2 regions of the Enterococcus spodopteracolus genome follow, and region 1 is predicted to be linked to the other one. Evidence: predicted binding sites of a transcription regulator. Region 1 holds the regulator's gene; the other holds the start of a gene.
The links. The regulator CtsR, encoded in region 1, represses protease genes until heat stress. The targets are predictions, from matches to a motif close to TTGGTCAAAAAAGGTCAAANA.

Region 1 (3,170 bases):
GTTAAGCTTCTTAGCGCCGATTGTAGTGAGGGGTTGCCCCTTGTGAGAGTAGGACGCCGCCACGCTTTGTTATCTTTGGAGGTTTAGCTCAGCTGGGAGAGCATCTGCCTTACAAGCAGAGGGTCAGCGGTTCGATCCCGTTAACCTCCATATGAGCCGTTAGCTCAGTTGGTAGAGCATCTGACTTTTAATCAGAGGGTCACAGGTTCGAGCCCTGTACGGCTCATATTTTTGCGGGTGTGGCGGAATTGGCAGACGCACTAGATTTAGGATCTAGCGCCTTACGGCGTGGGGGTTCAAGTCCCTTCACCCGCATCATATGATTTATTCTATTTTTTTACGCCGGCTTAGCTCAGTTGGTAGAGCATCTGATTTGTAATCAGAGGGTCGAGGGTTCAAGTCCTTTAGCCGGCATCGTAAATACGCGGAAATAGCTCAGTGGTAGAGCACCACCTTGCCAAGGTGGGGGTCGCGGGTTCGAACCCCGTTTTCCGCTTTGCCAATGTACTACGCGCCGGGGTGGCGGAACTGGCAGACGCACAGGACTTAAAATCCTGCGGTGAGTGATCACCGTACCGGTTCGATTCCGGTCCTCGGCATTACAAATATGCGCCCATAGCTCAATTGGATAGAGTGTTTGACTACGGATCAAAAGGTTAGGGGTTCGACTCCTCTTGGGCGCGTAGTCTTTTTATTTTTTCGGGAAGTAGCTCAGCTTGGTAGAGCACTTGGTTTGGGACCAAGGGGTCGCAGGTTCGAATCCTGTCTTCCCGATTTTTTTTTATTTGTTGCAAAGTTATACGTTCTATTGTATGATTATTTTTAATTAATTGAATATGCGCCCATAGCTCAATTGGATAGAGTGTTTGACTACGGATCAAAAGGTTAGGGGTTCGACTCCTCTTGGGCGCGTTGGAATAACTGGGACTTCATTGAATTCCTAGTTTTTTTATTTACATAAAAAAATCGTCGCTTATCGTTATTCTTCGAATCAAATATCTAACAAGCGTTCTCCTTTCATTCTACCTGTAAATTCGCTATAATTAAGGTCAATATTAGTCAAAGGAATGAGTGGGATGGCACAACAAAATACTTCGGATCTAATTGAATCATATATAAAAAAGATCCTGGAAAAAAACGAGATGATCGAGCTTCGAAGGATTGAATTGGCAGATCTATTTAACTGCGTTCCTTCACAAATCAATTATGTGATCAATACACGTTTTACGATTCAACGTGGCTATTTGGTTGAGAGTAAACGTGGTGGTGGTGGGTATATCCGCATTGCTAAAGTGAGGATGTCGGATAAAAAACAAATGCTTGAACGAATCAACTTGCTATTTGGCGAAACAATCAATGAAAAAAATGCCTACGCCATTATTCAGAAACTATATGAAGACCAAATCATTACCAAAAAAGAGGGAAACTTGATGTTGAGTGCGATTGCTAAAAATACATTGAACATCAACGAGACAGAAGATTATACGCGTGCTCGAATCTTACGAGCCTTTTTAGAACGATTAAGCTATGAAGACGGGGAGTGAAATTTAAATGGCAGAAATATTTACAGAAAGAGCACAACGTGTGTTAGAAATTGCCCAAGAAGAAGCAAAACGCTTCAAACATCAAACGGTAAGTTCAGAACATATATTATTGGCTTTAGTGATCGAACCCAACGGGATTGCTGGGAAAGTATTACGAGATATGAAATTGAATGAAAAAGATATTTATGAAGAAATCGAGCATTTAGTCGGTTATGGTACAGTGAAAACTTATGCAAAAGGTGTATTTCTTCCTTATTCTCCTCGAATGAAACAAACTTTTGCTTTGGCAAATAGCGAAGTAAATAAAATGGGTGCAAAAAAAGTGGGGACTGAGCATATTTTACTTAGTCTACTAAAAGATGAGAGTATCATGGCTACTCGTATCATGATCAACTTAGGAATCAGTTTGAGCAAAGTTCGTCAGTCTTTGAAGCGTACGATGGGTACGGACACGAGTACCGGTGGTATTCGCCGTCGAAATCCACAAGAAAAGCGGACAATGACACAAGGTACTCCTACGTTAGATTCATTAGCTAGAGACTTAACTAAGTTAGCAAAAGAAAACAGATTAGATCCAGTCGTAGGGCGTTCAAGAGAAGTCAAACGGTTAATCCAGATACTTAGTCGCCGAACAAAAAACAATCCTGTTTTAGTTGGAGAACCTGGGGTCGGTAAAACTGCGATTGCAGAAGGGTTGGCTCAAAAAATCATTTTAGGTGAAGTACCTGAAGAGATGAAAGCAAAACGGTTGATGATGTTAGACATGGGGGCGTTAGTCGCTGGGACGAAGTATCGTGGAGAATTTGAAGATCGAATGAAAAAAGTCATTGATGAAATTTATCATGATGGTCAAGTTATTCTCTTTATTGATGAATTACACACATTGATTGGTGCTGGTGGTGCAGAAGGTGCCATCGATGCATCGAATATTTTGAAACCAGCGTTAGCACGTGGAGAATTACAGACGATTGGTGCGACAACATTAGATGAATACCAAAAATATATTGAAAAAGACTCGGCATTGGAGCGACGCTTTGCACGTATCCAAGTAGATGAACCAACAGCAGATGAAGCGGAAGAAATCTTACGTGGTTTACGTTCACGCTATGAGGAACATCATCATGTTGAGATTACCGATGAAGCAGTACGAGCGGCAGTCAATCTTTCTGTTCGATATATCACTTCCAGACAGTTACCAGATAAAGCGATCGACTTGATTGATGAATCGGCAGCGAAAGTTCGATTGGAACAAGCGGACGATTTGTCAGAAACGGCGATACTGAAACAAGAAATCGATCAAGTGAATAAAGAAAAAGAACAGGCGATTCAAAAACAAGATTTTGAAACAGCTGCGCATTTACGTAGACAAGAAAAAAGCATAATGAAAAAACTAGAAAAACGTTTAGCGATTGAAGCAAAACATAAAAATGGCTTTGCGGATCGAGTGACTGAAGAAGATGTAGCTACTGTTGTTTCGGAGTGGACAGGTGTACCATTGCAACAGTTAGAAAAGAAAGAAAGTCAACGATTACTTGAATTAGAAGCATTGCTTCACGAACGTGTTGTTGGACAAGATGAAGCAGTCAAAGCTGTTTCTCGTGCGATCAGACGGGCGCGTAGTGGCTT
Region 2 (3,170 bases), on a different contig from region 1:
GTAAAAAGCGATCTGTGATATAGCGATCGGATAATGTAGCTGCCGCAACCAAAGCATTATCATGGATATTGACGCTATGGTGGATCTCAAAACGCTCTTTCAATCCTCGAAGAATACTGATCGTATCTTCAACAGTTGGTTCCTTCACTAATACTTTTTGGAAACGACGCTCTAACGCTTTGTCCTTTTCCATGTATTGGCGGTATTCATCTAAAGTAGTCGCACCGATCAAATGAAGTTCCCCACGAGCTAACATCGGTTTAAGTAAGTTACCGGCATCCATACTACCTTCCGTTTTTCCTGCCCCGACGATATTGTGGATCTCATCGATGAACAAGATGATCCGTCCATCGCTTTTCTTCACTTCTTTCAAGACTGCTTTTAAGCGTTCTTCAAACTCCCCACGGAATTTTGCTCCGGCAATCAAGGCACCCATATCTAAAGAAAAAATGGTTTTATTTTTTAAGTTTTCTGGTACATCTTTGCGAACGATTCGTTGAGCTAATCCTTCAACAATCGCTGTTTTACCAACACCAGGTTCCCCGATCAACACAGGGTTGTTTTTAGTTTTACGTGACAAGATTCGAATCACATCACGAATCTCTTCATCTCGGCCAATAATCGGGTCCATTTTGCCACTACGAACTTGTTGGACGAGATCGATACCATATTTTTCTAACGCTTTATACTGTTCTTCTTGATTTTTAGAAGTCACACGCTCTCCTCCCCTCATGTCTTCGATATTCTTACGCAATTCTTTTTCATTCAGTCCCTGTTTTGTCAAATAAACAGTCAGTGGATAATTTTTTAATTTCATTAAAGCTAATAGCACGATCTCAGTGGATAAGAATTCATCACCAAAGCTTTCTCTCAATTGATCCGCTTCATTCAATAAATGAAAAAGATTTTGACTAAGATTTTGTCCGTATTGAACATTACTGCCTGAGACTGTTGGATACTCATCTAACACTCGATCAATCTCTTGTTCAAACGCATCTGCATCGATACCTGCATCTGTATATAGATTACGGCCAAAATGATTTGGTTGTAAAAAGATCTTCCATAAATGAACGATGTCGATTTCTTGATGTTTTCTTGTCATCGCTACTTGTTGTGCTTCTGCAATCGCTTCTTGGAGCGTAGTTGTCATTTTTTCACTATTCATCTATTTCCCTCCTGTAGTAGAAGTTGTTTGGTCAAAGTCAACTATAACTTTCTCTAACGTCTATAACATCCGTCTAAAGTCTCGTTTTCTTTAACCTTTACAAGATTATTATACTCATTTGGTCAGCTTTGGTCAAAGATTATACTCGCGATCATCAAAAAAATTTGAGACAAAAGTTACAGGAAATGTTGTCCGTCACTCTATACCAAATAAACGACAGAAACAAAAGAAAACTCTATAAAAATAAGGGCAACAACCGCAATTATTTACAGAATAATTTCGTGGTTGTTACCTTTAATTCTAGAGGCTGGTCCTATTCCGACCTAAAGGTATTTATTTCTGATGAGTGCTTGGGACAAACTAGTTGATCCATCAAAATCAAGTCATGATGATTGATTTTGATGAGCGAGCGCTGAAATAAAGGAGCTGATATTTTTATATGAATCATTTAAACCAATTCCGCCTTTTTTAGGCATTTTTATTATATTGATCTCTTTAGCATAGCGTCCAAAGGCAGGATTTTCTTCAGACATCGCAACTACACTTGGGATTCCTTGTACACCGAAGACTAAGGATAATTGGGCCGCCATCATGCCAAAATTAGCATAATGCATTGCGGGGCCACAAAGAACAGCATCTGCAACGATTTTTTTGGCAAAACCTATAATTTTTTTGTTTACCTCTTCTTGGTGAGCGAGATAATACTGAGCACCACAATACAATGTAGCAATGATTTCTGTATCATGTCCATGAAAAAGTGTATTTAAGGTACGACGACCTGGTCCAAGGGCTGTTTTTTTGCCTCCAGGAGGTAGCTGGGCATTTTCATCACTGCCCAAGCCTGCAGTCAAATGATTGAGAATCAAGACTTTTTTTCCTACGGCCTCTTTTCCTATAAATCATCAAAATCGAATTCGTCAAAATCGATTTCTTCTTCTTCCCGTACCGCTTCTGCTTCTTCTTTTAAATGCTGATTATCTAGCACTTGAATAAAAGGATAATAAATAGCCATTCCTAGTAGATCAGTAATGCTTGCAAAACAGATGACTGCCAACCACTAACTAAAAAACCAGAAATGATCGGTGGTGTTGTCCATGGTAGTTGAATACCATTCGTATAATTAACTAATCCTAACTCCATACAAAAATAGGAAATGATAATATTGATCGTGGGTACAAGTGCAAATGGAATTAGTAAGACTGGATTTAAGACAATCGGTAATCCAAAAATAATCGGTTCATTGATCCCAAAAATCCCTGGTACTAGTGACAATTCCGACAGTTTTTTACTCGTTGGCTTTTGTATACTAGAATCATAATTAAAATCAATGAAAGCGTAGATCCTCCACCACCAAAAGTAGCAAACATATCTTGAAATTGACCTGTGATAATATTTGGTATATCTGCGCCATTTTTGAAGGCATCTAAATTTTCAACGGATAGTGCTCGTAAAATCGGATTGAATACTGCCCCAACCACACTCGAACCGTTGATACCGAAAAACCAAAAAAAGTGCAAGAATAAGTAGGCTATGATCATCGCGCCTAGAGTATTTCCTAAGCTAAGTAAAGGAGTTTGTAAGAACTTAAATAGTATTTCTTGTAAATGACCATATGAGGTTAGGTTTGCTTCTGAAGGCAACTTTTGACTGGTCACGTAAGTTCCATCATTGATTCGTTGTGCAATTTTTCCAGCTATATTTTGGAAAAACCCTTATTTTTCATTTTATTACCTACTTTCTAACTACATATCATTCATCAAACAGTCGATTCATTCTGACATCAAAAGTCATACGTCTAAAAGTTGAACGGTCCAAAAATGAAAGAGCAACTTTTATCGTCCTTTATCCTGTTTGTAGGATGAGGAAAATCAAGAAAATATTTCTTGTCAAAAGCTAAGCTTTCTATTAATTTTTATATATAGTATATACCATTAAGTATAGTCTTTCAGCAACTAATGAAGGAATTTTAATTTTACCCTACTGGTGCTGATTGTTTCTTCCATAC

Region 2: a site for CtsR is predicted at 1,284-1,304, ahead of clpB (ATP-dependent chaperone ClpB). Genes of this name have one in related genera too.

The regions. Positions count from the first base shown of each region.
Region 1 is NZ_JARJHD010000012.1:62-3,231, forward strand. It holds rRNA gene rrf (5S ribosomal RNA) at 1-65, shown strand, start outside; tRNA gene P3R27_RS11575 (tRNA-Val) at 78-150, shown strand; tRNA gene P3R27_RS11580 (tRNA-Lys) at 154-226, shown strand; tRNA gene P3R27_RS11585 (tRNA-Leu) at 234-315, shown strand; tRNA gene P3R27_RS11590 (tRNA-Thr) at 342-414, shown strand; tRNA gene P3R27_RS11595 (tRNA-Gly) at 425-496, shown strand; tRNA gene P3R27_RS11600 (tRNA-Leu) at 514-599, shown strand; tRNA gene P3R27_RS11605 (tRNA-Arg) at 610-683, shown strand; tRNA gene P3R27_RS11610 (tRNA-Pro) at 701-774, shown strand; tRNA gene P3R27_RS11615 (tRNA-Arg) at 839-912, shown strand; gene P3R27_RS11620 (CtsR family transcriptional regulator) at 1,077-1,544, shown strand; gene P3R27_RS11625 (ATP-dependent Clp protease ATP-binding subunit) at 1,552-3,170, shown strand, end outside.
Region 2 is NZ_JARJHD010000002.1:304,175-307,344, reverse strand. It holds gene clpB (ATP-dependent chaperone ClpB) at 1-1,165, opposite strand, end outside; gene P3R27_RS04315 (GrdB-related putative oxidoreductase) at 1,549-2,031, opposite strand; partial or broken gene P3R27_RS04310 (PTS sugar transporter subunit IIC) at 2,058-2,793, opposite strand.